Regions from separate parts of the Gracilibacillus caseinilyticus genome, predicted to be linked through region 1. Evidence: predicted binding sites of a transcription regulator. Region 1 holds the regulator's gene; the other holds the start of a gene.
The links. Region 1 encodes CtsR, which represses protease genes until heat stress. Its sites were predicted from a motif close to ATGGTCAATAAAGGTCAAACA; they were not measured.
Positions count from the first base shown of each region.

Region 2: the regulator CtsR is predicted to act here: its motif matches at 1,967-1,987, upstream of MUN88_RS04425 (serine dehydratase beta chain).

Region 1 covers NZ_CP095072.1:1,030,887-1,046,410, reverse strand. Annotated here, with positions in the region: tRNA gene MUN88_RS05160 (tRNA-Gly) at 1-60, shown strand, start outside; tRNA gene MUN88_RS05155 (tRNA-Leu) at 108-196, shown strand; tRNA gene MUN88_RS05150 (tRNA-Arg) at 203-279, shown strand; tRNA gene MUN88_RS05145 (tRNA-Pro) at 284-360, shown strand; tRNA gene MUN88_RS05140 (tRNA-Ala) at 380-455, shown strand; rRNA gene MUN88_RS05135 (16S ribosomal RNA) at 546-2,108, shown strand; rRNA gene MUN88_RS05130 (23S ribosomal RNA) at 2,324-5,235, shown strand; rRNA gene rrf (5S ribosomal RNA) at 5,375-5,491, shown strand; gene MUN88_RS05120 (GNAT family N-acetyltransferase) at 6,056-7,243, shown strand; gene MUN88_RS05115 (MgtC/SapB family protein) at 7,620-8,312, shown strand; gene MUN88_RS05110 (CtsR family transcriptional regulator) at 8,434-8,898, shown strand; gene mcsA (protein-arginine kinase activator protein McsA) at 8,911-9,453, shown strand; gene mcsB (protein-arginine kinase McsB) at 9,450-10,526, shown strand; gene clpC (ATP-dependent protease ATP-binding subunit ClpC) at 10,528-12,954, shown strand; gene radA (DNA repair protein RadA) at 13,328-14,698, shown strand; gene MUN88_RS05085 (PIN/TRAM domain-containing protein) at 14,807-15,524, shown strand, end outside.
Region 2 covers NZ_CP095072.1:916,434-931,957, reverse strand. Annotated here, with positions in the region: gene gcvT (glycine cleavage system aminomethyltransferase GcvT) at 1-518, opposite strand, end outside; gene sdaAA (L-serine ammonia-lyase, iron-sulfur-dependent, subunit alpha) at 511-1,404, opposite strand; gene MUN88_RS04425 (serine dehydratase beta chain) at 1,391-1,885, opposite strand; glycine riboswitch at 1,978-2,057, opposite strand; glycine riboswitch at 2,061-2,160, opposite strand; gene MUN88_RS04420 (DUF5058 family protein) at 2,619-3,314, shown strand; gene MUN88_RS04415 (small-conductance mechanosensitive channel) at 3,334-4,056, shown strand; gene MUN88_RS04410 (amidohydrolase) at 4,069-5,499, shown strand; gene sigW (RNA polymerase sigma factor SigW) at 5,937-6,503, shown strand; gene MUN88_RS04400 (anti-sigma factor family protein) at 6,518-7,126, shown strand; gene cdaA (diadenylate cyclase CdaA) at 7,482-8,303, shown strand; gene MUN88_RS04390 (CdaR family protein) at 8,296-9,558, shown strand; gene glmM (phosphoglucosamine mutase) at 9,611-10,963, shown strand; partial or broken gene MUN88_RS04380 (IS110 family RNA-guided transposase) at 11,135-12,411, shown strand; gene glmS (glutamine--fructose-6-phosphate transaminase (isomerizing)) at 13,694-15,496, shown strand.

The sequences.
Region 1 (15,524 bases):
TGGTAGAACACCACCTTGCCAAGGTGGGGGTCGCGGGTTCGAATCCCGTCTTCCGCTCCAGGATTTTTAATCGCCAAGTTTGCCAGGTGGTTAGAATGTATTTCCTTGCCGGGGTGGCGGAATTGGCAGACGCACAGGACTTAAAATCCTGCGGTGGGTTTCCACCGTGCCGGTTCGAGTCCGGCCCTCGGCACCACGTATAGCGCCCGTAGCTCAATTGGATAGAGCGTTTGACTACGGATCAAAAGGTTAGGGGTTCGACTCCTCTCGGGCGCGCCATTATCGGGAAGTAGCTCAGCTTGGTAGAGCACTTGGTTTGGGACCAAGGGGTCGCAGGTTCAAATCCTGTCTTCCCGACCATTAATCAAATTTTATTTGTGGGGCCTTAGCTCAGCTGGGAGAGCGCCTGCTTTGCACGCAGGAGGTCAGCGGTTCGATCCCGCTAGGCTCCACCATTTTTTGTGTGTTTGATCTTTGAAAACTGAACAAAACAACCAGTATGAATTAATAAACAAGCTAGCTTATAGAAGCGAGCGCAAGTCAACTTTATTGAGAGTTTGATCTTGGCTCAGGACGAACGCTGGCGGCGTGCCTAATACATGCAAGTCGAGCGCGGGAAGCTAACTGAATCCTTCGGGAGGACGTTAGTGGAACGAGCGGCGGACGGGTGAGTAACACGTGGGCAACCTGCCTGTAAGATTGGGATAACCCCGGGAAACCGGGGCTAATACCGGATAATACATTGCTTCGCATGAAGGAATGTTGAAAGATGGCCTCTGGCTATTACTTACAGATGGGCCCGCGGCGCATTAGCTAGTTGGTGAGGTAACGGCTCACCAAGGCAACGATGCGTAGCCGACCTGAGAGGGTGATCGGCCACACTGGGACTGAGACACGGCCCAGACTCCTACGGGAGGCAGCAGTAGGGAATCTTCCGCAATGGACGAAAGTCTGACGGAGCAACGCCGCGTGAACGAAGAAGGTTTTCGGATCGTAAAGTTCTGTTGTTAGGGAAGAACAAGTGCCGTTCAAACAGGGCGGCACCTTGACGGTACCTATCGAGGAAGCCCCGGCTAACTACGTGCCAGCAGCCGCGGTAATACGTAGGGGGCAAGCGTTGTCCGGAATTATTGGGCGTAAAGCGCGCGTAGGCGGTTTCTTAAGTCTGATGTGAAATCTTGCGGCTCAACCGCAAGCGGTCATTGGAAACTGGGGAACTTGAGTGCAGAAGAGGAGAGTGGAATTCCACGTGTAGCGGTGAAATGCGTAGATATGTGGAGGAACACCAGTGGCGAAGGCGACTCTCTGGTCTGTAACTGACGCTGAGGTGCGAAAGCGTGGGGAGCGAACAGGATTAGATACCCTGGTAGTCCACGCCGTAAACGATGAGTGCTAGGTGTTAGGGGGTTTCCGCCCCTTAGTGCTGCAGTTAACGCATTAAGCACTCCGCCTGGGGAGTACGGCCGCAAGGCTGAAACTCAAAAGAATTGACGGGGGCCCGCACAAGCGGTGGAGCATGTGGTTTAATTCGAAGCAACGCGAAGAACCTTACCAGGTCTTGACATCTTCGGATGTCCCTAGAGATAGGGAGTTCCCTTCGGGGACCGAATGACAGGTGGTGCATGGTTGTCGTCAGCTCGTGTCGTGAGATGTTGGGTTAAGTCCCGCAACGAGCGCAACCCTTGATCTTAGTTGCCAGCATTAAGTTGGGCACTCTAAGGTGACTGCCGGTGACAAACCGGAGGAAGGTGGGGATGACGTCAAATCATCATGCCCCTTATGACCTGGGCTACACACGTGCTACAATGGATGGTACAGAGGGCAGCGAAACCGCGAGGTCAAGCAAATCCCATAAAACCATTCTCAGTTCGGATTGCAGGCTGCAACTCGCCTGCATGAAGCCGGAATCGCTAGTAATCGTGGATCAGCATGCCACGGTGAATACGTTCCCGGGCCTTGTACACACCGCCCGTCACACCACGAGAGTTGGCAACACCCGAAGTCGGTGGGGTAACCTTTGGAGCCAGCCGCCGAAGGTGGGGCCAATGATTGGGGTGAAGTCGTAACAAGGTAGCCGTATCGGAAGGTGCGGCTGGATCACCTCCTTTCTAAGGATTATAGGAACACCTTTTACAAGGTGACAAATCATACTTGGTTGTTTGGTTCAGTTTTGAGAGATCAATACTCTCTTGAACTTGTACCTTGAAAACTAGATAAGAGTAATCAGGACGTGGAAGCAACTGCTTGACAGCTGTGGAAACGAAACTGATGACAAGACATCAAACAATAACCAACTCGCTTTTCATTGAAATAAAGTAAGTATAGTTAAGTGAAGAAGGGCGCACGGTGGATGCCTTGGCACTAGGAGCCGATGAAGGACGGGACAAACACCGATATGTCTCGGGGAGCCGTACGTAGGCCTTGATCCGAGAATTTCCGAATGGGGAAACCCTCTGCTCGTCATGGAGTAGAACATTTATCTGAATCCATAGGATAAATGAGGCAGACCCGGGGAACTGAAACATCTCAGTACCCGGAGGAAGAGAAAGCAAACGCGATTTCCCGAGTAGCGGCGAGCGAAACGGAATTAGCCCAAACCAAAAAGCTTGCTTTTTGGGGTTGTAGGACACTCCTTTGGAGTTACAAAGAAATACATTAGACGAAGTGGTCTGGAAAGGCCCATCATAGAAGGTAACAATCCTGTAGTCGAAAATGTGTTTCCTCCGGAGTGGATCCTGAGTACGGCGGAACACGTGAAATTCCGTCGGAATCCGGGAGGACCATCTCCCAAGGCTAAATACTCCCTAGTGACCGATAGTGAACCAGTACCGTGAGGGAAAGGTGAAAAGCACCCCGGGAGGGGAGTGAAAGAGAACCTGAAACCGTGTGCCTACAAGTAGTCGGAGCCCTTTTATGGGTGACGGCGTACCTTTTGTAGAATGGACCGGCGAGTTACGATCCCCTGCAAGGTTAAGTGGAAGACACGGAGCCGCAGCGAAAGCGAGTCTGAACAGGGCGTTTTAGTAGGTGGTCGTAGACCCGAAACCGTGTGATCTACCCATGTCCAGGGTGAAGGTCAGGTAACACTGACTGGAGGCCCGAACCCACGCACGTTGAAAAGTGCGGGGATGAGGTGTGGGTAGGGGTGAAATGCCAATCGAACACGGAGATAGCTGGTTCTCTCCGAAATAGCTTTAGGGCTAGCCTCAAGGCATGTATGTTGGAGGTAGAGCACTGATTGGACTAGGGGCCCTTACCGGGTTACCGAATTCAGTCAAACTCCGAATGCCAATCATATTACCTTGGGAGTCAGACTATGGGTGATAAGGTTCATAGTCGAAAGGGAAACAGCCCAGACCGTCAGCTAAGGTCCCAAAGTATACGTTAAGTGGAAAAGGATGTGGCGTTGCATAGACAACCAGGATGTTGGCTTAGAAGCAGCCATCATTTAAAGAGTGCGTAATAGCTCACTGGTCGAGTGACGCTGCGCCGAAAATATACCGGGGCTAAACGTATCACCGAAGCTACGGATTGATCTACGATCAATGGTAGGAGAGCGTTCTAAGTGCAGCGAAGTCAGACCGTGAGGACTGGTGGAGCGCTTAGAAGTGAGAATGCCGGTATGAGTAGCGAAAAAGAAGTGAGAATCTTCTTCACCGAATGCCTAAGGTTTCCTGAGGAAGGCTCGTCCGCTCAGGGTTAGTCGGGGCCTAAGCCGAGGCCGAAAGGCGTAGGCGATGGACAACAGGTTGATATTCCTGTACCACCCAATTCCGTTTGAGTGATGGGGGGACGCAGAAGGATAAGGAATGCGCACCACTGGATGTGTGCGTTGAAGCAGTAAGTGAGTCAGATAGGCAAATCCGTCTGGCAATCACAAGCTGTGATCAGGAGGGAAATATAGTACCGAAGTTCCGGATTTCACGCTGCCAAGAAAAGCCTCTAGCAAGGAAAAGGGTGCCCGTACCGCAAACCGACACAGGTAGGCGAGGAGAGAATCCTAAGGTGATCGGGAGAACTCTCGTTAAGGAACTCGGCAAAATGACCCCGTAACTTCGGGAGAAGGGGTGCTTCTTTTGCGAGAAGCCGCAGTGAAAAGGCCCAAGCGACTGTTTAGCAAAAACACAGGTCTCTGCGAAGCCGTAAGGCGAAGTATAGGGGCTGACACCTGCCCGGTGCTGGAAGGTTAAGGGGATGCGTTAGCATTAGCGAAGCGTTGAACCGAAGCCCCAGTAAACGGCGGCCGTAACTATAACGGTCCTAAGGTAGCGAAATTCCTTGTCGGGTAAGTTCCGACCCGCACGAAAGGTGCAACGACTTGGGCACTGTCTCAACGAGAGACCCGGTGAAATTATACTATGCGTGAAGATGCGCATTACCCGCGACAGGACGGAAAGACCCCGTGGAGCTTTACTGTAGCCTGATATTGAATGTTGGTACAGCTTGTACAGGATAGGTGGGAGCCTGAGATACGTGAGCGCTAGCTTACGTGGAGGCGCCGGTGGGATACCACCCTGGCTGTATTGACCTTCTAACCCAGAACCGTGATCCGGTTCGGAGACAGTGTCAGGTGGGCAGTTTGACTGGGGCGGTCGCCTCCTAAAATGTAACGGAGGCGCCCAAAGGTTCCCTCAGAATGGTTGGAAATCATTCGCAGAGTGCAAAGGCAGAAGGGAGCTTGACTGCGAGACCTACAAGTCGAGCAGGGACGAAAGTCGGGCTTAGTGATCCGGCGGTACCGAATGGAAGGGCCGTCGCTCAACGGATAAAAGCTACCCCGGGGATAACAGGCTTATCTCCCCCAAGAGTCCACATCGACGGGGAGGTTTGGCACCTCGATGTCGGCTCATCGCATCCTGGGGCTGTAGTCGGTCCCAAGGGTTGGGCTGTTCGCCCATTAAAGCGGTACGCGAGCTGGGTTCAGAACGTCGTGAGACAGTTCGGTCCCTATCCGTCGTGGGCGTTGGAAGTTTGAGAGGAGCTGTCCTTAGTACGAGAGGACCGGGATGGACACACCGCTGGTGCACCAGTTGTTCTGCCAAGAGCATCGCTGGGTAGCTACGTGTGGAAGGGATAAGTGCTGAAAGCATCTAAGCATGAAGCCCCCCTCAAGATGAGACTTCCCATCACGTAAGTGAGTAAGATCCCTCAGAGACGATGAGGTTGATAGGTTCGAGGTGGAAGCATGGTGACATGTGAAGCTGACGAATACTAATAGATCGAGGACTTATCTATACAAATGTTTCTGATGTGCAACGGTTCGTTGATGTCTGTCTCTTGTCTTATCTAGTTTTCAAGGTATAAAAAGTATAAAAAAACTCTTGCATTCCATATGCATTGTGAGTTATAATATATCTTGTCCTTGAAAAAAGAGTCTGGTAGCGATAGCGAAGAGGTCACACCTGTTCCCATGCCGAACACAGCAGTTAAGCTCTTCAGCGCCCATGGTAGTTGGGGCTCGCGCCCCTGCAAGAGTAGGACGTTGCCAGGCAAACCAAAACATCTCAGTCGAAGGACTGGGATGTTTTTTTTGTGTGATAACAACATATAAAAATGAACCGACGCTTATCGGTCTAGACCACTCCTCTCGACCCCTAGAAACTAGGTGATTTCATCATCGCACTACGGACTATGATAAGTCGTCATTGCTACGCAAACTCACCGTGATTCCTTTACGTATGTTTAAGTTATTATTTTGAAATGTTTTATATGTTTAGCAAAGCTCCGGAAATATACTCCGCGTCTTGTGGACTTGGTTGGAGAGATATCCTTCCACTAACAATATTTCAAAATAACCGTTATGCTAGTTACACAATCCGTATTAAAGGCAGTTGTATATATCCTTATGTCAGTTAGGAGCGAGCGGATTTATGCTCGTTTTTTCTTATTATGCACAAAAATTTTGTAATTCCAAGCGTTTAGAATTTATTTATCAAAAGATATATTTAATAAATGCAGCACAAGACGAATTTACTCAGCTTTTCTTGTTTAAGATTAGTAAACAATCGTAATTTAAAATGTGCTAAAATACATATTATAGAAGGAGGAATGGTCAATGGAAAGGATGATTTGCTTAAATAGTTCCTATACTGATGAGATTCTTGGCTTATCTGAGTATGCATTTCAATATAAGTTAACACAAGAAGAAAAACAGGAAAAAGCAGAACAAATGAAAGAAGATAAAGTATGGGGATGGATAGTAGATAATCAGTTAGCTGCTAAAGCCCACCTTATTCCACTAACTGTTAATCTGCATGGTAAACCATTAAAAATGGGTGGTATCGGATCGGTTGCTTCTTGGCCAGAGTATCGTAGAGGTGGAAAAATAAAAGCATTGTTATACAAACTTTTAACAGAAATGAGGCAACAACAACAAAGTATCTCTTATTTACACCCATTCTCTGTACCCTTTTATCGAAAATATGGCTGGGAATTAACGTTTGATCGCACTACATACAATATTCCAATTGATTCATTTCAAAACGATTGGAACGGTCAAGGCAGTGTTAGAAGAGTCAGTAAAGGGGAAGAAACAATTTCTACTTTAAACACCATCTATCAAATGTATACAGATAAGTATACAGGTACACTTCATCGAACAGAGCATTGGTGGAATTATCGAACATTAAAGCAGAAAGATACTCACATCGCATTTGCGTATGAAACGGATCAAACGCCAATTGGATATATTCTATTCAATATCAAGCAGAATCGGTTCACCGTTTATGATATGGCGTTTGTGAATGTAAATGCCCGCCACTTACTATATCAGTTTATCCAGCATCATGATTCAATGGTACATAATGTAGAGATGCCTGTTCCTCCAGATGACCCATTGCCCTTACTTGTAAATGAACCAAGATTCGAGCAAAAGCAGTTGCCTTATTTTATGGCGCGGATTGTGGATGTTGATGCTTTCTTCGAACAGTATCCTTTTTCAATAGTCGACCATAATAAAATCCATTTTGAAATCGAAGTGTCAGACATATTTTTAGAAGAAAATAATGGCGTGTTTCTGGTGTCCCACGACTTGGAAGATAGCATTGTTATGAAGCGTACGCATGCAGAACCAAAGGTTGTAAAAGTGAAAATAGCTGTTCAACAGCTGGTGCAACTTTTCTTTGGTTACAAACGACCATTTGCACTGTGGGAAGCAGGCTTGATTCATGGAGATGCTTTAGCAGTTGAACAGTTAGAGATGATCATACCTGAGCAGCAGACATATTTTCCCGACTTTTTTTAACAGGTAAGAAAGTATAAAATTTTAAGGTTTCGTACCGCTTTCTAACATGAACAGCCATGTCCAGCGCAAGTGCCCAGAAACTAGGCGACTTCCTGCATCGCCCTACGATAAAGAAGACTTGCCGATTGGTGATAACCAGAGGCCTAGTCGACCTTATGCCCTTGGGCGAAAGTCATCATCGACATCACTTGCCCACTGTGATTCCTTTATCTCAGTTGATGCCGTCCAGTCGCTACGTTTCTAAACAGGCGCTTGCGCTTTTCTAAATGCGAACAGTGCCCCTTTATGTCCACTTCGTTGATATAAATCAATGATTTTAGGGTATAAGAAGTATATGCTCTCGTCATATATTCAAAGTGAAAAGGGGGAAGTTGCCATGGATCAGATTTTTGATGCTGCATTTATGGAATCTGTTTCAAAATTAATGATTGCACTTATATTGGCCGGCTTAATTGGATTTGAAAGGGAAGTAAACAAACATTCAGCCGGATTTCGAACACATATATTAGTGGGTGTCAGCTCTTGTTTAATGATGTTGCTTTCTATTAATGGCTTTGATTATTTTATTGAGCATTATGATAATGTTCGATTCGATCCCGCGAGAATCCCATCGTATGTTATTAGTGGAATCGGTTTTCTAGGAGCTGGAACGATCATTGTCAATGGTGGGACAATTCGTGGTCTTACAACAGCTGCTTCTATTTGGGCGGTGGCAGGTTTAGGGTTAATCGTCGGGATTGGTATGTATAAAGAAGCGATTGTCACCACATTGATCATTTTAATCAGCCTTGTAGTTTTAAATAAATTTGAACAACGGCTTCATCGCAAGAATCATTATATTATTTTTGAGGTTAAACTGAGCAAAAATAAAGATACATCTAAATTTATCGAACGGGTGCAATCTTTTCCAATCGAAATACGTGAGTTTGATATATACAATGAGAATACAGAAATTACTAAAATTAAAATGTACATCGATGCAATACATCAGAAGAAGCGGGAAAATTTATATGAATGGCTGTTAGAGCAAGAAAGTGTCAAAAAAATTAAGATACGTTTTCGTTCTTGATGGTTTGAATGGAAAAAATAACGGATATAATATAGAAGACCAAATAGTTTTCAACCCCGTGATCTTGAAGTATAATAAGTATATAGTCAAATATAGTCAAAGTCAGATTGGAGGAGGGGAAATGCGAAATATTTCAGATATTATTGAACAATATTTGAAAACAATCATGAAAAGTAATCAGCATAAAATCATCGAGATAAAACGTAGTGAGATTGCAGATCGCTTTGAATGTGTACCCTCTCAAATTAATTATGTTATTAATACCAGATTTACCTTAGAGAAAGGGTATCTGGTTGAAAGCAAGCGCGGTGGTGGAGGCTACATTCGAATTAGTCGAATTACCAACGAAGATAAAGCAATGTTAATTGATGAGATCATCGAAATGGTTCAGCCAAGCATCTCACAACAAAAGGCTGTTAATATATTGGAACGACTGTTGGAAGAAGAACTTATCACGAAAAGGGAAGCAAAATTGATGGTTAGTGCCATTGACCGCAGTACATTACCGTTTCAATTACCGATTCGAGATGAAGTGCGTGCCCGCATTTTATCGGCCATGCTCAATTCATTAAAATATCAGTTTTAGGAGGTGTACGGTGTGGAATGCCAAGAATGCCATCAAAATCCGGCGACCGTTCATTTTGCCCAGGTGATTAATGGGGAAAAAAGCGAAATCCATGTTTGTCAGCAGTGTGCAAAGGATAAAGGCTATGTTTCTCAGGAAGAGGATGCCTATTCTCTTCATAACCTGTTATCAGGATTATTTAATACAGGTTCGAATACGATGCAGCAGCAATCACTAAGGAAGCAAGAAGAGACACTTCAGTGTGACAAATGTGGGATGACCTATCAACAGTTTGCTAGACTGGGTAAATTTGGTTGTGCATCGTGCTATCATACCTTTGCCGATCATTTAAACCCATTATTTCGAAAGGTGCATAGTGGCAATACATTGCATGAAGGAAAAGTACCTAAACGAGCAGGCTCTAATATTTATCAACGGAAGAAATTACGAGATTTAAAGGTGAAGCTGCAGCAAGCAATAGCAGATGAAGCCTTTGAGGATGCGGCACAGATCCGTGACCAAATAAAATCAGTAGAAAAGAGCTTGCATCGTGAAGAGGAGGGGGAAGATTCATGAGTTTAGAGCAATTCATGAATGAAGCAATCAGTCCCTGGCTCAAAGACGATGGACCAGATAGTGATATTGTAATGAGCAGCAGGGTCCGGTTGGCGCGTAACTTTGAAGATACACCTTTTCCGCTGATTGCAGAAGAAGAACAAATGGATAATATCCTTTCATTTTTTAAAAATGAATTTAATCACCAATCGTATAATCAGTATAAAGACTTCGAATTTGTCAGAATGGCAGATTTGAATTCCACCGAGAAACAAGTGTTAGTAGAGAAGCATCTAATTAGTCCACACTTAGCTGATAAATCGAAATATGGTGCCTCGCTCATTTCAAAAAATGAGCAGGTATCGATTATGGTAAATGAAGAGGATCATATTCGTGCGCAGCTATATTTTCCAGGTTTTCAACTGGAAAAAGCGTTACAGGAGGCCTTTGAGCTAGATGATTGGCTTGAAACAAAAATCAATTATGCGTTCGATGAAAACAGAGGGTATTTAACATCTTGCCCAACGAATGTTGGTACAGGATTAAGAGCTTCTGTTATGATGCATTTGCCAGCACTTGCATTAACTCGAAAAATAAACCGTATGCTGCCAGCTATTAATCAATTAGGATTGGTAGTAAGAGGGATTTATGGAGAAGGCAGTGAAGCAATCGGTAATATTTTTCAAATTTCCAATCAAATAACGCTTGGCCGCTCCGAAGAAGACATTATCGAGGATTTGAAAGGTGTCGTGGAGAAGCTGATCGAACATGAACGACATGCACGCACCATATTATTGGATCAGTCTTCATTAGAGTTGGAGGATCGCGTTTTTCGCTCCTATGGAATTTTACAGCACAGTCGGATCATAGAATCAAAGGAAACGGCTAAATGTCTATCGGACGTCCGACTTGGAATTGATTTAGGATTTATAAATAATATCTCTAAGTCGATTCTAAATGAACTGGTCGTCTTAACGCAGCCGGCATTTTTACAACAATATGCTAAAAAAATGCTAACACCGAATGAACGTGATGTTTTTCGTGCATCCTTAATTCGGGAACGATTTACAATGGAGCAGAAGGAGGAATATTAATATGATGTTTGGACGTTTTACAGAAAGAGCACAAAAGGTATTAGCACTCTCACAAGAGGAAGCAGTTAGATTAGGGCATAATAATATAGGGACTGAACATATTTTGTTAGGACTCGTTAGCGAGGGAGAAGGAATTGCTGCTAAGGCTTTACAGGCAATTGGCCTTGGAGCAGATAAAATTAGAGATGAAGTAGAATCTTTAATCGGCAAAGGCAATCAAGTCTCGCAAACGATTCATTATACTCCTCGAGCAAAAAAAGTAATCGAATTATCCATGGATGAAGCACGTAAGCTCGGACATTCTTATGTAGGCACCGAACATATCCTTTTAGGTCTAATTCGTGAAGGAGAAGGCGTTGCTGCACGAGTATTGAATAACCTAGGTGTTAGCTTAAATAAAGCAAGACAACAAGTGCTTCAGCTGTTAGGAAGCTCTGAATCTGGTGGTGCTCAAAATGGTCGAAACAACCAGGCGAATAGCGCCAATACACCAACATTAGATTCCCTTGCCAGAGATTTAACGGCAATTGCCAAGGAAGGTAATATTGACCCGGTGATTGGTCGTGGAAAGGAAATTGAACGTGTCATTCAAGTGCTTAGCCGTCGAACCAAAAATAACCCTGTACTAATTGGTGAGCCGGGTGTTGGTAAGACAGCGGTAGCAGAAGGTCTTGCTCAGCAAATTGTTCAAAATGAAGTGCCAGAAATTTTACGAGATAAACGTGTGATGACACTGGATATGGGTACCGTTGTAGCGGGTACGAAATATCGCGGTGAATTTGAAGATCGCTTGAAAAAAGTAATGGAAGAAATTCGTCAAGCAAACAATGTGATCTTGTTTATTGATGAACTGCATACCTTGATTGGAGCTGGTGGAGCAGAAGGTGCTATCGACGCGTCCAATATCCTGAAACCATCGTTGGCTCGAGGTGAACTGCAATGTATTGGTGCTACTACTTTAGATGAGTACCGTAAATATATTGAGAAAGATGCGGCATTAGAGCGTCGTTTCCAACCAATTCAGGTAGATGAACCATCTGTAGAGGAATCGGTCCAAATTCTGCAAGGTTTACGTGACCGCTATGAAGCACACCACCGTGTTACCATTACAGATGATGCCATAGAAGCAGCTGCTAAATTGTCTGACCGCTATATTACAGATCGCTTCCTGCCAGATAAGGCGATTGACCTTATCGATGAGGCGGCATCGAAAGTACGCTTACGCTCTTATACAACACCACCAAACCTAAAAGAATTGGAACAGAAATTAGAAGAGGTTCGTAAAGAGAAAGACGCGGCAGTGCAGAGTCAAGAATTTGAAAAAGCAGCGGCGTTACGGGATGACGAACAGCAATTACGAAAAGAATTGGAAGAAACCGAAGCAAAATGGAAAGAGAAGCAAGGTCAAGAAAATTCCGAGGTCACAGTGGAAGATATTGCAAGTGTTGTATCTACATGGACCGGTGTACCTGTTTCATCCTTAACAAAAGATGAAAGTGAACGTTTATTGCACATGGAAGATATATTGCATGACCGTCTGATTGGACAGGAAGAAGCGGTTAAAGCAGTATCGAAAGCAATACGTCGTGCTAGAGCAGGACTGAAAGATCCGAAACGTCCAATTGGCTCCTTTATTTTCTTAGGTCCAACGGGTGTTGGTAAAACAGAATTAGCTCGCGCATTAGCGGAATCTATGTTCGGTGATGAAGATGCCATGATCCGTATCGACATGTCAGAATATATGGAAAAACACGCCACATCCCGCTTGGTTGGTTCTCCTCCTGGCTATGTTGGATATGAAGAAGGTGGCCAATTAACGGAAAAAGTCCGCAGAAAGCCTTATTCTGTCGTCTTGTTAGATGAGGTGGAAAAAGCTCACCCAGAAGTATTTAATATCTTGTTGCAAGTATTAGAGGATGGTCGATTGACCGATTCTAAAGGTCGGACCGTTGATTTTAGAAATACAGTTCTCATTATGACTTCCAACGTCGGAGCAAATGAATTAAAACGTAATAAATATGTTGGTTTCAGCCTTGGTGATGAGGAACAGGATTATAAGGATATGCGTTCAAAAGTAACAACAGAATTGAAAAAAGCATTCCGTCCTGAATTCTTAAACCGAATTGATGAAACAATTGTTTTCCATTCGCTTGAGAAGAAGCATATGAAGTATATTGTTGAATTAATGGTTAAAGAACTACAGAAACGTCTCGTTGAACAAGAGATTGATTTTGAATTGTCAGATAAGGCAATTGAGAAAATCGCCAACGAAGGTTTTGATCCGGAATACGGTGCAAGACCACTAAGACGCTCTATTCAGAAGAATGTCGAAGATTTACTTTCCGAGGAACTATTAAAAGAAAATATCAAACGCGGACAAAAAATAACCATTGATCTAGATGATAAAAATGAATTTAGCTTAGTGTAATATCAAAAAATCGGAGGGGCTACCTTCCGATTTTTTGTACCCAGATAGAAAAACTTAGCAATAGTCTATGAAGGTTTGTATTGAAAGAAGAGAAAGAACTCAAAAGTCAGCACATTAGAAGAAAGATTTGCATCCAAAAAGTGGGAAATGATACAAATCAAAAGCTCTCGCCTGAAGATTTGTACGGATATGCAAATATGTTACTGTAACTTATCTTAATTAGCGAGTAATCCCCATAAAACAACAGTCATGAAAAGGGAAAAAGAAGGAATACTATTTTTTTACACTTTTTACATACATCTTTAACTAAATTGATAGATCTTTGTAACTTATAGAAGGGTATTTTCGTATATAATGAAAAGGAGCGATATTTTTGGCTAAGCGTAAATCAAAATTTGTTTGTCAATCTTGTGGATATGAATCACCAAAATGGATGGGTAAATGCCCAGGATGCCATCAGTGGAATACGTTGGTAGAAGAATTAGAAGCAACAAAGACAGCAAGAGGAAATTGGGCAACGGGGGCAGCAACAGCTCAAAAGCCGGAAAAAATTTCGAGTATTCAAACACAAGAAGAGCCTAGAATTACAACAAGCATGCGAGAATTAAACCGTGTTTTAGGAGGCGGGATTGTACCAGGGTCGCTTGTACTGATTGGCGGAGATCCAGGGATAGGGAAATCCACCTTGCTCCTGCAAGTATCGAGTCAGCTATCGCAAAGTAATTTAGACGTATTGTACATTTCCGGAGAAGAATCTGCTCGACAGACTAAGTTGAGAGCAGACCGCCTCGATATTTCCTCTGAACGACTATATGTGCTGTCAGAAACAAACTTAATGGATATTGCTAATCAAATTGATCAACTAAAACCAGGATTTGTTGTTATCGACTCGATTCAAACCATTTTTAAAGAAGAAGTTACTAGTGCTCCAGGTAGCGTATCGCAAGTTCGCGAATGTACAAGCGAATTAATGCGAATTGCCAAACAGAACCACATTCCTATTTTTATTGTGGGGCATGTTACAAAAGAAGGTTCAATTGCTGGACCTAGGTTGCTCGAACACATGGTAGATGCTGTTTTATATTTTGAAGGGGAAAGGCATCATACTTTCAGAATATTACGAAGCGTGAAGAATCGATTCGGCAGTACGCATGAAATGGGTATTTTTGAAATGAAAGAAGAAGGTCTTGTCGAAGTGTTAAACCCATCCGAAATCTTTTTGGAAGAACGTTCTCAGGGAGTTGCAGGCTCTACAATTGTTGCATCAATGGAAGGAACAAGGCCGGTATTAGTAGAAATACAAGCTTTAATTTCTCCAACAAGTTTTGGAAACCCGCGGAGAATGGCAACAGGTATTGATCACAATCGGGTCCCGTTGCTGATGGCGGTTCTTGAAAAAAGAGTAGGTTTAATGCTCCAGAATCAAGATGCCTATGTAAAGGTGGCTGGAGGAGTGAAGTTAGATGAGCCAGCTATTGATCTGGCTGTGGCCATTAGTATTGCTTCCAGTTTTAGAGACAGAGCGCCGCATACGGATGATGTTCTTATCGGAGAAGTCGGTTTGACAGGAGAAATTCGCAGAGTGTCACGCATCGATCAGCGGGTGCAGGAAGCAGCAAAATTAGGATTTAAGCGAGCAATCATTCCTGCTAAGAATCTGGAAGGCTGGACACCACCGGATTCCATTGAAATGGTTGGTGTTAACTCTGTGCAGGAAGCCATAAAGATAGCATTAGGGGATTAATATCGTGATGGGAAGGAATGCCCCCATCTTATATAAATGGTTCCGACAAAAATTTCTATGTTTAAAAAGTTTATAGTTGGAGAGAATACTATACAGGAGGTGACTGTGGTGCTAAAACGATTTGTGCAACTATTTTTTATTATTGCAGGTGGTACCGCTGGATATTTATATATTCCAAAATTATTGGAATTGATAGGATTCGCTGAAGGATCATGGTTTATGTCAGGATATGTGGCACCCTATGTTGGGTTAGTCTTAGGAGCAATTATTTTATTTATTCTTTCTCTATTGGTTTCAGATTATATTGTGCAGTTTTTTACTTGGATCGAAGAGTTATTGATGAAAGCCCCAGTTGCAGATCTGATTTTTGGTAGTTTAGGAATTATTATTGGTTTAATTATTGCTTACTTCTTAATTATTCCGATTCAATCGATAGAGATCAAACTAGTTTCACAAGTTGTTCCAATCTTTTTAAGTGCATTGCTGGCTTATTTTGGTTTTCAGGTCGGCTTTAAACGACGTGATGAGTTTCTTAATTTATTCACCTTGCCAAAGAAGGAAAAAAAGAAAACATCTGTCGCCGAAGATGACCTAGCCGACTTACCTAAGCCGAAAATTCTAGATACGAGTGTGATTATCGATGGCCGTATCGCTGATATCTGTCAAACGAGCTTTCTTGAAGGGACAATTATCATTCCACAGTTTGTCTTGGAAGAACTTCAGCATATTGCTGATTCCTCAGATGCGTTGAAGCGAAACAGAGGGCGCAGAGGGTTGGATATTCTGAATCGGATTCAAAAAGACTTACCAATCAATGTGGAAATTT
Region 2 (15,524 bases), 110 kb from region 1:
CTCTCAATGTCGGATACACGTATATCTGTTAACTTTTGCAAAATAGTTACTGCTTTTGGCCCTTGGATAGCAAGCTGTGCCACGTCGTTCGAAATATTTTTAATAGATAAATAGCCTTTCTTATGGAGCTTGATCCAATTAAAATCTTTTTCGATATTAGCAGCATTAATAACTAGTAAGAATTTCTGCTGATCTAATTTATAAACGATTAAATCATCTACGGTGCCACCATCGGGATAACACATTGCTGTATATTGCGCTTGGTTGATATCTACCTTTGATATGTCATTCGTTATAAGATGATTGATGAAATCTTCTGCATCTTTTCCTTCTATAAGTATTTCGCCCATATGGGAAACATCGAAAAGACCTGCATGCATACGAACTGTTTCATGCTCTGCTACAATTCCGGAAAATTGTACTGGAAGTGCCCAACCTCCAAAATCAATTACTTTTGCACCGTAGTTATTATATAAATTAAAGAGCGGCGTTTGCTTTAATGCAGTAACCTTACTCATTATGACACCACCTCCGAAATAATTTTTGTTTTACTTCTTGCCCGGTCTTGGTCATCGCTAATCCACCTAAAGCAGTTTCTTTTAGGTTTCCTGGCATTTCTTTGCCAATATTATACATTGTTTCAATCACTTCATCACAAGGGATACGACTTTCAATCCCAGCTAATGCTATGTCGGCAGCCGAAAAGGCGATGGATGTTCCAATCACGTTTCGTTTAATACAAGGAACTTCTACAAGTCCCGCTACTGGGTCACAAACTAATCCAAGCAATGACTTCATCGCAATGGCAGTTGCATGAACGGCTTGTTCTGGAGTTCCGCCATTTAGTTCAACAATTGTACCAGCTGCCATAGCTGTAGCAGATCCAACTTCTGCTTGGCAACCGCCAGCAGCACCAGAAATAAAGGAGCGATTGGCAATTACATACCCGAGCATACTTGCTGTAAATAACCCCATTACTAAATTGTTAAGTGGAATATTGTTATTTTTATGGATAGAAAACAAAATGCCTGGCAGAATACCTGCAGCGCCTGCTGTAGGAGTAGCGACGATGACATCCATTCTTGCATTGCTTTCAGAAACTGCTAGTGAATAACTCATCGCATCACCAATCAAATGACCCGAAAGAGCTTCGCCACGGTTAATATAATCCACCATTTTAACTGAGTCTCCACCAGATATTCCGCTAGGTGCAATGGAATCATCCTTCGTTCCTTTCTCAACGGACTGTTTCATCGTCCATAATCTTTCTTTCATCATGTCAAAGATGGTACTTGTTTCTTTTCCAGACTTATTTCCTTCCATCTGGAGCATAATTTCTCCAATCGTTGATTTTTCTCTACGGCAAGCTTGTAGCAGCTCGTGCATGGAATTAATTTCGATCATACATGATTAGGTCCTTTCTCTTTAAAGGATTGTTGTCACCACTAACTGGAATATCAACCATCTTCTCATTGATCATAAAAATTTTCGAAACGCCTCCTCCTAAGGAAACACCTCCAACTTTCACGAATTGATAATTATACTTGGCTGAGATGATAACGGTGTTAGGGTGATCATAATAGTCACATTTCTTCGTCACATTAATGATGACTTTCATTCCAGCTTTATAGGCATTCTCGAAGGCGTTTTTTATTCTGGAATCGTCTGTTCCCATCCCCATCAATCCACCAATTACTGCTTTGTCTGTTCCATGTCCTTGATAGGTTTCAGCAAATGAATCACAAAATAATATATGAGCTTCGTCCGGGTGCTCTTCAAAAAGGTCATAAATAAATTTCCCAATTGATACTACACCTGCAGTATGCGAGCTTGATGGACCTACCATTATGGGGCCAATAATATCGAAGCAACTGTTAAATTCCATTTAGATTACCTCCTTTCTAAATCAGTGATAATAGAACCATTCCATTTGAACGCAAAAAACAGAGAAGGGCAGTCGTTAGACTGTTAACCCTTCTCTGTCCGTTTACCTGAGAGTTTGGTTCCATATTACATGGAAGCTTCCCCTTTGGTGGCGTTAAACGCACTCTCCAGAGCTTCGTCCTATTATGGTTCTTTTACCTGAGAGATTAATTCATAAGGTTTTTTATGAACTTGCTCCTTCGGCGGCAATTAAATGCGCTCTCCCATAATGATCATCCGTAAAATATTTAAATTTGACTTTAATAATAGGTGATGTATCCATTGGAGTCAGTACTGTTGTTATATTTTATGACATACTTTTAAAATGATGACTTTTTAAAGCAATATTACTTCATCTCTGTCGCAGCAGTCTTAATACAGTTAAATTCTAAGCTGGAAAATAAAATAGTGTGATACTTTTTCTGACAGAAGTATAGAATTATTCTTCTAGCATTCACTATACTTCACCATAACAAAGCGATGTAATTTACAAATTGTCTAACATTTTAACCCAATAACTATCTTGTCCTCTAAAACATTCTGTTATGATCCAGCTCATATCCCATTTTCACCACATTGACAAGCACTGCGTTGTTCGTATGTAATCCTGTGTTTCGATATTTCGTAAAGAGCTTCAAGAGTAAGTTTTAACTATAGATCAGATAAGTCTATTAAAAAATAGAGGAGTGAAAGCTATGGAAGTCTTAAATGATATTGGGGTTTGGTTGTTTGCATTAGCTATTGCAGGTGTGGTTATTTTCCAAGGTATCATTTTTATCAGAATTGCTATGAGAACGGCTTCCAGTGCTGAAATGACATTAACAGAAGCTAAAAGTGCACTGAAAACAGGAGCGATTACTGCTCTGGGCCCATCATTAGGGATAATGATAGTCGTCGTATCCTTAATATCCATTCTTGGTTCCCCGCTTACGCTCATGAGAATTGGTATTATTGGATCTGCTCCGATGGAATCAATGGGAGCAAGTATAGCTGCCCAGTCTTTTGGGGTAGAGCTTGGATCCAGTGAATTCTCAGAAATGGCTTTCACTACTGTTGCCTGGGCATTATGTCTTGGTGGTATGGGATGGCTGCTTGTCACTGCGTTATTTACCAAGTCCTTTGGTAAGGTTCATAAGAAAGTTGCTATGAAGGTGAAAAATCCAGGTACGATGATTATTTTCTCAAGTGCAGCAATGCTTGGAGCTTTTGGTTATTTTGTCGGTGGAGAAATGATAAAAGGGATGACGAATACAGCCGTTGTATTTGCATCAGCAGTTTCAATGGTAATCCTGTCATTGCTAGCAAATAAGCTACAACTAAATTGGTTGAAGGAATGGTCATTAGGTTTTTCTATTATTGTTTCTCTAAGTGTTTGTTACTTTCTTATATAAAAAAAGGAGCTGAAAAACAATGGAAATCAATCAGGAAACCGTTAAACAGCACAGTCTGGAACTCGAAGCTGCCTCACCATCTGACCTTACAATGGACCAATTTCATGGTAAATCTCACTTTTGGGGTCGATTAACGATTTGGTCAGCTATCTTACTATCTGTTGGACTACCATTATATCTTTCCTTTGGGCTTGGTTATCATCCCGGTTGGAGTACAGTCATTGCTGGTTGTTCTGCCTATATTGCATTAGTTGGGTTTGCGTGGGTATTTGAACCGATTACGTATTATCCGGCGTTAGGTATTTCTGGAACATACATTAGTTTTCTGACTGGTAATATTTCCAATATGTGCTTACCTTCCTCCGCAGCAGCTCAAAACGCAGTAAACGCGGAGCCAGGAACGAAAAAAGGAGAAGTAGCAGCGACTCTTGGTATCGCAGCAGCATCATTAGTTAACATAGCGATTCTGATCCCTACTGTGTTAGGTGGATCTGTTATCGTTTCGATACTGCCTGAGTCGGTAGAAAGTGTATTTGCCTATATTGTGCCAGCTATTTTTGGGGGGATATTTGCCCAATTTGCTTTAAAAAAACCGAGTTATGCAGTAGTTGCGGTTATTGTCGGGTTAATAGTTAACATTGCTCCGATTACGTATCTCTTGAAGGCATTTTTAGCAATTCCGTTAACCATTACCATATGTATTAATATGGAAAAAATGAAAAAAGCTAAAACAAATCACTAAGGAGTGGGTATAATGAGTAAAAAAACAATTATGAATTGGCTAGAAAAAAATCAGTCTAGGTTTACTGATATGGCAAAGGATATTTGGGATCATCCGCAAATTGCCTATGAAGAGGTGTTTGCTTCAGAATTACAAAGCTCTGTCTTAGCTGAAGAGGGCTTTACGATTCAGAAATCAGTCGGCGATGCTGCTACTGCTTTTGTAGCGGAATACGGTGCAGGTAAGCCTATCATAGGTATTTTGGGAGAGTTTGACGCGTTACCTGGATTATCTCAAACTGTTAGTACAACACATGATGAAGTGGAACGAGGTGGACCTGGTCATGGCTGTGGTCATAATTTACTAGGGACTGCCGGTGTAGAAGCGGTGATTGCGTTGAAAAATGTGATGGAATCAGAAGGATTAAATGGGACAATCAGGTATTACGGCTGCCCTGCAGAAGAAGTGTTGTCAGGGAAAACATTCATGGCAAGAGATGGTGTTTTTGATGACTTAGATTGTGCTTTTTCATGGCACCCTGGTGCTTCCAATATGACAATGAGTGTCAGTACACAATCGATGGTATCGATTAAATTTCACTTTAAAGGGATTACTGCACATGCAGCGGGTGCCCCACATGCGGGAAGAAGTGCTCTGGATGCGGTGGAGCTGATGAACGTTGGTGCTAATTATTTAAGAGAGCATGTGTTGGATGGAAGCAGAATCCATTATGTTATTACTAATGGTGGATTAGCGCCAAATGTCGTTCCAGATGAAGCAAGTGTCTGGTATTACCTGAGAGCTGCCACGAAAGAACAAGTCGCGGATATGCTGGAAAGAGTGAAAAAAATAGCAGAAGGTGCTTCCTTAATGACAGAAACAACTGTCGAATCAGAGATTGAAGCATATGCTTATGAAACGTTACCGAATGAAGTATTAAATGATGCAATGTTTGATAACATGTCGTCAATAGAAGAATTAGTATTTACGTCAGATGAGCAGCAGTTTGCACGTGAATTGGTAGAAACAGTAGATCCTAAGATTGTAGAAATGTCTAAGTCAATGTTTGGAGATGCTTTTTCAGAAATGCTGCCAACTGGATACGCGAATTTAAAAAGTATGCATGCTAAGACGATGGGAGGATCAACAGATGTTGGCGATGTAAGTTGGATCACTCCTGTCGGTCAGGTCATGACAACATGTGCGCCTGTCGGTGTTCAGGTTCATTCATGGCAAGCGACAGCTGCATTTGGATCTTCCATCGGATTTAAAGGAATGCATCTTGCAGCCAAAACGATGGCACTTACCGTGTTTGATCTGTTGAATGATGAGGAATTGCTGGCTAAGGCCAAACAAGAATTTGTAGAAAATGCCGGTAGAAAACAGTATATTTCAGGTATTCCGAGCCATGTAAAACCGGCCCAACCGACTAAGACGAACAATCAATTTGCTGTTCCGATGTGACATAGTCTCTTCGCGTAAAACAGCACGCAATAAAAAATAAGATTTATAATTTTCTATTGAAAGATAAAAGCTGAGCTACTTCGAATGTTTTATTTAGATTCGAATGATAGTTCAGTTTTTATGTCGACCACCTATTTCAAAAGCTTCAAAAACCAATGCAACTTCATTTATTATATTGCCGACTTATTGCTATTCCTCAACTACATGTAACAAAGCTCTAATCCGCTTCTTTTTAAATAAATTACATATTTCATACAAAATTAGTATTATATAAACAAAAATATACATATTCTTGGTATAATATATTTGGCGCAGATGACATACCACCTTCTCTGCCATTTAGTATGTGAATTTTTTGAGAAAAATCGAAATTATTGAAACCAATGATACAAAGAATACGTAATTATAATAACCGCAAATGTAGCGGAGGTATATAAATGATTGAGGAAAAAATAAAGCAAAATATAAAATTAGTAAAAAAGGGTGACCAATCTGCCTTTGAGGACATTGTAGCCTTTTACCAGAATAAAGTATATGCTATTTGTTTCCGGATGATTGGGAATAAACACGAAGCAGAAGATATCGCACAAGAAGCATTTATTCGTGCATACTTGAATATTCAGTCCTATGACGAAAATCGTAAATTCTCCACATGGCTTTACCGGATTGCGACTAATCTAACGATTGACCGAATTCGAAAGAAGAAGCCGGATTTTTACCTGGATGCAGAGATTAAAGGTACGGACGGATTGAATATGTATGCGCAATTGCCAGCAGAAGAAGCATTGCCAGATCAAGAAGTGGAAAGTCTGGAGATGCAGAGTTATATTCAAAATGAAATCATGCAACTCCCTGCTAAATACCGGAGTATTATTGCTTTACGTTTTATTGATGAGCTGTCTCTTAAAGAAATTAGTGAGATTTTGGAAATACCAGTGGGAACAGTCAAGACGAGAATCCACAGAGGAAGAGAAGCTCTTAGAAAAAGGCTTCGTCATGTTTAAGGGGTGTGAGTGAAATGAAATGTAATAAAGAAATTGTGGAATTAATGCATCAGTATTTAGATGGTGATATCGCAGAGAGTGAAGAGCAACAATTACGTGCTCATTTAAAGTCATGTGAAGCATGTCAGCATCATTTTCAAGAATTAAAAAGGACTGTTGCATTAGTCACAGCTAATATAGAATTAAAACCATCTGAAGATTTTTCGAAAAATGTGATGGATCAATTGCCAAAAGAGAAGAAAAGAATGTCAGTAAAGCGTTGGATGAAAATTCATCCAATGTTTACAGCCGCTGCCATTTTCTTCGTTTTTATGATGAGTGGTATGGTTTCCGCATGGGGACAGGACCACCAATTAAGCTATCCAAAAGGACAAAACCTGTTAGTGGAGAACGATACGGTTATTGTACCGGAAGATGTAGTTATTGAAGAAGATTTGGAAATCAAAAATGGCAATATTAAAATAGAGGGTGAGGTCCAGGGCGACGTCACGATCATTAATGGAGACAATTTGTCTGCATCTGCAGGTAAAGTAACAGGAGAAATAAAGGAAATAGATCAACTATTTGGCTGGATGTGGTATAAGCTGAAAGGTTTATTCCAAAGTGTTTTTAGCTTTGATTAAAACAGAAGGCAGTGATACTTGTTTAAATAGTATCACTGTTTTTTTGTGCATTCCCCGTTCTAACGGGCACCCTTGCTTTCTAAGGAGGCTGAGGCAGCGGATCCTATTTCCAGGGCTTTGCAAAGCATTTAAAAAATGTCAATACAACACGTGTAAACTAAGTGATCTAATTTAATATTGGGAAAATAAGAAATCTGTTTGGTTTATGCCAAGTTTTTCTAACATGTTTATGTTAAACTTGGCATATAGAATGATTGTGTATATATTTCAAGATAATATGCAATATATGCTATAATATAAAATAATTACAATATCAGATAGGAAGAGGATTAAATGGACATGAGGTTGTGTTTGCATGTTTAATGGTGACTGGAATTTATTAGATATAGTTAAAGTTATTTTAGATATTTCCATTGTTTGGTATGTTTTATATAAATTATTAATGCTGATTCGCGGTACAAAGGCCATCCAATTACTCAAGGGTATTTTTGTTGTGATCGGGCTTTATTTAGCCAGTGTGCTGCTTGATCTTACTACAGTGAGGATCATCATCTGGCAGGTCATTATGTGGGGGCCTCTTGGAATTATAATTTTATTCCAGCCGGAGCTGAGAAGAGCGTTAGAGCAACTCGGTCGAGGAAGTTTCTTCTCTCGTAACACCACTTCGGAGGAAGAGGAGTTAAATCACTCGATTGAGGCAATAGTCGAATCTTGCAAGTATATGGGAAAACGTCGAATTGGTGCGTTAATTACAATAGAAAGAGAAACGGCTATGGGTGATTATGTATCAACAGGTATTCCGATTAACGGCCATTTAACGAATCAAATGTTAACCAACATTTTTATTCCAAATACACCACTGCATGATGGTGCAGTAATCATTAATCGAGATAGAATTGTGGCAGCTGCCTGTTATTTGCCTTTGTCTGAAAGTCCTTTTATTTCAAAAGAATTAGGAACGAGGCACCGGGCAGCACTAGGAATTAGTGAAGTAACCGATGCTGTAACCATTATTGTTTCGGAGGAGACAGGTAGTATTTCCTGTACGAAAAACGGAGAGTTACATCGGAACATTACGGCGGAGAAGCTGTCAGAGCTACTAGAAAATGAATTGGTAACTAAATTTAAGACGTCAACGACGAAGGCATGGAATTGGAGGGGTAAAAAAAATGAATAGTTGGTTGGAAAAGCCCTGGGTTATAAGAGTAGTGGCCTTAGTACTTTCCGTCTTGCTTTTTGTTGTTGTTGCTTTTGACCAGAATGTGTATGATAATGACGATGGATTTGAATTACCTTTTGGAGATACAACCAATGATACACAAACGATGGAAGATGTCCCTGTACAAACACAGATTGATCAGGAGAAATATGTCGTAAGCGGAGTGCCTGAAACCGTGAAAGTTTCTTTGTCAGGCTCAGTAAGTCTTGTTACATCTACGGTACTTCAACGAAATTTTGATGTCTATGTCGATTTAGAAGGATTGGAGCCAGGCACTCATCAAGTAGAGCTTGAATACTCAGGAATTCAGGATCGTTTAAATGTGTACATTGAACCGCAGGAAGTGGAAGTTACGATTGAAGAACGAGCAAGCAAAGAATTCAATGTCACCATGGATGCGGTAAATCGGGATAAAGTAGAAGCAGGATATGAAGTGGCAAATATTACGACAGATCCTGGCAAAGTGTTAGTAACAAGCTCTAAAAGTATTATTGATAAGATCGCGATTGTGAAGGCGTTTGTAGATGTAGAAGGCTTTAATGAGTCACAAACCATTGATAATGTCCCTGTAAAGGTATATGATAATCAAGGCAATCAATTAAATGTAAAAATTGACCCACCGACTGTTGATGTTGAGGTTGAGATGAACAATCCAAGTAAGAGTGTTCCAATTACCTTAGAAACGGAAAATGAGCTGCCAGATGGCATCAAATTAGAACAAACAGAGCTGGAAAATAAACAGGTACAAATTTTTGCAGCAGAAAGCTATTTGGAAGGGTTAGAAGAAATTAAGACGAAACCAATTGACCTTAGTAAGATAACAGAAAGTGGCAGTATCGAAGTGGAACTCGCTCTCCCTTCGGAAGTAAGAAAAGCAGCGAGCGAGACAGTCAATGTCAATGTTAGTATAGAAAAAATAGAAGAACAAGACGTGAATGACGTCGCGATTCAGTTAGAAAGTGAAGAATCAGGACAAACTGTTTCTTTTGTTGAGCCGGATACAAATGCAATGAACATTACTATGAGAGGCTATCCATCCGACTTAGAGCAAATCAATCCAGAAGATCTTCAATTGCTTATAGAGGTTGGAGGTTTAGGTTCGGGTGAGCATGAAGTGCCGATTGAGTTGGTGACACCGGACGATGTACCAGAATCAGTGCAATTTGAATTACAATTTGAACAGGCTACTATAAACATCGAAGAAGCAGAATAGTACATAAAGCGATAGTATATCGATTTGAATCGTAAAAGGAGAGATTGTAAAAATGGGAAAATATTTTGGAACGGATGGGGTCCGTGGTATCGCAAATAAGGGTTTAACACCAGAGCTAGCTTTTAAGTTAGGGCGATACGGTGGATATGTGTTAACAAAGGAATCCGACAAACCGAAAGTATTAATCGGTCGTGATACGAGAATTTCTGGCCATATGCTAGAAGGAGCATTAGCAGCAGGATTGCTTTCCATGGGAGCGGAAGTAATGCGTTTAGGCATAATTTCTACTCCAGGCGTTGCCTATTTAGCTAAAGTTATGAACGCACAAGCTGGTGTCATGATTTCCGCTTCTCATAATCCCGTCGAAGATAACGGTATTAAATTCTTTGGCTCTGACGGTTTTAAATTATCAGATGAACAAGAGCTGGAAATCGAAGCATTATTAGATATGGAAGAAGATGATCTTCCGCGTCCGGTGGGTGCAGATGTTGGCCAGGTAAATGATTATTTAGAAGGCGGACAAAAGTATATTCAATTCTTAAAAGAGACCATCGATAATGAATTCGATGGCATGCATATCGCATTAGATTGTGCCCATGGTGCTACTTCAGGGCTTGCGTCACATCTTTTTGCTGACCTTGAAGCAGATATTTCAACGCTTGGATCATCTCCAAACGGATTAAATATCAATGATGGTGTAGGTTCTACACATCCAGAGAAACTGCAAACGTTAGTGGTCGATAAAAGTGCAGATGTTGGGTTGGCATTTGATGGTGACGGGGACAGACTGATAGCTGTTGATGAAAAAGGTAACATTGTTGATGGTGACCAGATCATGTTTATCATCGCTAAATTTTTCAATCAAAAAGGGATGCTTCGTCATTCTACTGTCGTGTCTACCGTAATGAGTAATATTGGTTTCTACAAGGCGTTAGAAGCGAATGAAATGAAAAGCGATAAGACGGCAGTTGGTGACCGTTATGTAATGGAAGAGATGCGCAAAGGCGGTTACAATCTGGGCGGTGAGCAATCTGGCCATATTATTTTCTTAGATTATAATACTACTGGTGACGGCATGTTATCAGCACTTCAGCTAGTAAATGTCATGCGCGAAACAGGTAAGACGTTATCAGAACTTGCTAGTGAAATGGAGAAATTCCCACAAGTTTTGAAGAACGTTAAAGTTGTGAAGAAAAATGAAGTAATGACCAATCAAACAGTGCTGGATGCCATCGACAAGGTAGAAGCAGAAATGAATGGTCAAGGCCGTGTACTAGTACGACCATCAGGAACAGAGCCTTTAGTACGTGTAATGGTAGAGGCTCCAACCGTGGAAGACTGTAATCATTATGTCGATGAAGTTGTCGACGTGATTCAGAAATTGATGGGTATGGAAGAAGAATAAATCCAAAAGAGCTATGGCGCAAATGTGCCATAGCTCTTTTTTGTACATTAGGAAAGCATTCCTGTAATAAAGCAAAATGAGGATTGAATAAAAAAAGCCCCCTTGGTATGATACGAGGTGTCCAGAGCTGATCAGCAAAAAGGACCCTTAAATAAACCAAGGAGGACTATCATGCATTATAAACAAAATGAAAAGATATTACAACTGTCTGAACAAACTTTGATTATTGGAGTGGATATAGCCAAAGAAAGGCATGTTGCTCGCGCTCAAGATTACCGAGGCATACAATTTGGAAAAGTGCTGTATTTTGACAATAGTTTGGAAGGCTTCCAACGATTTGAGTGTTGGAGAAAAGAGTTAGCGGGGCAGCACAATAAAAGTGATTGGATCATCGGTATGGAGCCTACCGGCCACTATTGGCTGCCATTCGCCTATTGGTTAATGGAAAAGCAATATAAAGTTGTAGTTGTTAATCCAGCACATGTGAAGAAGTCAAAAGAGCTGGATGATAATTCACCAACGAAGAATGATGTAAAAGACGCTCGAGTGATTTCGCGCTTGATTCAAGATGGACGCTACGCTGATCCGCACTTACCAGAAGCCATTTATGCAGATCTTCGGGAAGGGATGAATATGTATGAGCAGTTAATGAAAGATCTTCAAGCTGTTCAAGGGCGTGTTCATCAATGGTTGGATCGGTATTATCCAGAATATACGAAAGTCTTTGCGAATTGGGAAGGAAAAGCATCGATTCAACTATTGAAGCTGGGATTATTCCCGGAAGAGGTAGCCAAAATGGATGAAGAACGCCTTCTACTAGAAATGCGCAAAGAAGTGAAACGAGGAATTGGGTTAAAAAAGATCCGCCATCTAAAAGAGGTATCAAGTGAATCTGTGGGGATCAAAGAAGGATGGCGAGGGTGAAAATCCACACCTTGATGGATCAATATGCCCTCCTCCATCAAAAGATAAATGAAGTGTTGGACATGGTAAAAGAATTAATTAGACCGATTCCTGGTGTGAAAGAAATGACAGATATAAACGGAATAGGCGAAATAACGGTTGCCTCATTCCTCGCAGAAACCGGGGAACTAAACAAGTATACCCATCCCGAACAGATCATTAAGTTAGCAGGGTTAAACTTAAAGTTAGCTACGTCAGGTAAATATAAAGGCCAAACCGTGATTACGAAGAGGGGACGTCCTAAATTACGAGCCCTATTATTTAAAGTCGTGTTGCCTTTAGTTCATCATAATCCTGCATTTAAAGCATTACATGGTTATTTTACGACCAGAAAAGAGAATTCGTTGAAGAAAAAGCAATCCTTGATAGCCCTATGTTGTAAATTGATTCGCATATTATTTACAGTTGGAACAAAACAAGTGCCATTTAGTCCCGAGAAGATGTTGCATGATATTCCGCATTTTCGATTACAACATGTAGCCTAAAGACATAAGGATGTCACCTGTACAAAGTGAAGCTTGATTAGACGTTTATTTGGAATAGAATCATCCCTAATAATAGAAGCACGGAGCAGCTGGAAAGTTTTATACAAACGGGCAATGACCCTGCAGGAAAGCATCGCCGGCCCCACTTCATGGATAGACCGAACGAAGGAATGTATGCGCAAAGACGCGGTGAGATGTGGGAGGGTTTGTCGCCATGAGTATTGTGGGAATTAAAGGTGCGATCATATCAATAATTCCTATTTTTTCTCAAAAAGAGGAGAATGGTTTATTAAGTGCACCCTTCTACACAAAAAACGTTCTCTATATCCATAAAAAGGTAATAGATTCTTGATAAATAAACTGAAATTCTAAGCTAAACAGAGAAAACAAGAGATTTCGTTAGAATAAAGAGGGAGTATAAAATTTTAGCAATGAAGTAGCTCGACGTAGTAAAAATTTAAGCTGTACCAAGTATAAGAAAAACTACGGCACTTGCTAAGACGAGGCGAATGCCGAGTTTTTCTAACAGCATGGACAGTATATAACAATCGCTATTAAAGCAGATTCCACTCCATGTAAAAAAAGGTTTCATTATGTTAACTACCTTGGTGGTAATTTTGAAATTGTTAATGTGCTGGGAGACCGCTCCGGCCAACCACTTCCTGCGGGGCATATTTCCGGAGCTTTGCTACGCACATTAAATCTGTCAAAATAATCATTTCGTTTAACAATTAAGTTAACATAATCCGCATTATAGCGAGTTTTATAAAAGCATATACTCATGGTGTTAAAGGTTTCTTAGTATAAATTTAACTGATAGGTCAATAGCTATACGTCCTGGCTTTGTCATCTCACAGGGGTAATGGCGGTGAAAGAGGCAGTTGGAGTGGCACGGGGGACTTCGGGTGCATAGTATGTTAGTAGGTCTTTTTACAAAAATTGTTGCCTAAAAAGATCATTTCAAGTAAAATGTAATAGTCGTTTCTAATACGACCTACTCAAAAATAGAAAGGAGTTTCGAAGAATATCAACTGTAAAGCGCCAGGGCTATGTGAACGGATGAAATCATAGCTGACGAGGAGGAGGTTTATCGAGAGTGATCGGCGGATGCCTCCCGGTTGTCCATCTCAACCGTAATGTCTCTATTCGAAAACAAGAAGGCAACTTTTTGAACAAGAATAGAAACGAGATGATATATCAAACACGAGAAAGGGGCAAATAATCGCCCCATGTCAAAAAGGATCGGTTGTTTGCCCCTTATTTTCAAGGAGGAAACAACGTTATGTGCGGAATTGTAGGATATATTGGAGCAAATGATTCAAAGGAAATCTTGTTAACTGGATTAGAGAAATTGGAGTACCGAGGATACGACTCTGCAGGTATTGCCATTTTAAATGATGAAGGTGTCAACGTAACAAAGGTTAAGGGAAGAATTGCAGGATTGCGTGAAAAAGTAGATGCAAGCGTGCAAGCTAATTTAGGGATCGGGCATACTCGCTGGGCTACACATGGTGAGCCGAGTGAAGACAATGCGCACCCGCATCAAAGTGCATCAGGGCGTTTTACACTAGTGCATAATGGTGTGATCGAGAACTATTATGAAGTTCGCGATGAATTCTTAGACGACGTTACGTTAAAGAGTGAAACAGACACGGAAATCGTTGTTCAGTTAGTAGAGCATTTTGCGAATCAGACAGAAGATGTCTTGGACGGTTTTCGTAAGGCACTTTCTGTATTAAAAGGTTCCTATGCAATTGCATTAATTGATAATACAAATCCTGATCTTATTTATGTTGCAAAAAACAAAAGTCCATTATTAGTCGGACTTGGTGAAGGATTTAATGTGGTTGCAAGTGATGCAATGGCAACATTAAAAGAAACGAATCGTTATGTAGAAATTGAAGACAAAGAAATCGTATTAGTAAAACGTAACGGTGTGGAAATCCAAAAGTTAGACGGTACTGTAGTGGAGCGCGAATCTTATGTTGCAGAAATTGACGCGTCTGATACAGAAAAAGGAACGTACCCGCACTTTATGTTAAAAGAAATAGATGAGCAGCCGTTTGTTATGCGTAAAATCATTCAAGAATATCAGGATAAGAATGATACGATTAAATTGGATAAAGACATCCGCAAAGCGATGAAAAAAGCGGATCGTATTTATATCATTGCAGCAGGAACCAGTTACCATGCTGGTTTAGTTGGGAAACAATTTATTGAGCGCTTAGCAAATATTCCAGTAGAAGTGCATATTGCAAGTGAGTTCTCTTATAATATGCCAATGTTATCGGAGAAACCTTTATTTGTCTTTATCTCTCAAAGTGGAGAAACAGCAGACAGCCGCTCTGTATTGGTTCAAACAAAAGCTTTAGGGCATCCGGCATTAACGATTACAAATGTGCCAGGCTCTACCCTTTCTCGTGAAGCAGACTATACGTTGCACTTGCATGCAGGTCCAGAAATTGCGGTAGCTTCTACCAAAGCATATACAGCCCAAATTGCTGTATTAGCGATCTTGGCAGTGGACAGCGCAAGAGCAAAAGGTATTGATTTATCATTTGATCCACTTCAGGAACTTGGTATCGTAGCAAGTGCAATGGAGACATTAACGGATCAGAAAGAAGAATTCGAACGTATTGCCCAGGAAATGTTTGAAACAACTCGAAATGCATTTTTCATTGGTCGAGGTGTTGATTATTATGTTGTTCAGGAAGCAGCGTTAAAACTGAAAGAAATCTCTTATATTCAGGCAGAAGGCTTTGCTGGTGGTGAATTGAAGCACGGTACGATTGCTTTGATTGAAGAAGGGACACCGGTTATCGCTATTGCTACTCAGGAGAATGTCAATCTTTCGATCCGAGGCAATGTACAAGAGGTAGCAGCCCGTGGAGCTAACACTTGTGTGGTCAGTTTGAAAGGACTTGAAAAAGATACAGATCAGTTTGTCTTGCCTGAAGTTCATGAATTACTGACACCATTAGTGAGTGTGATCCCGATGCAGTTACTATCCTATTACGCAGCACTTCATCGTGATTGTGATGTAGATAAGCCGCGTAACCTTGCGAAAAGTGTTACCGTTGAATAATTGATCGGTGAAAAATTCAACAGTTGTT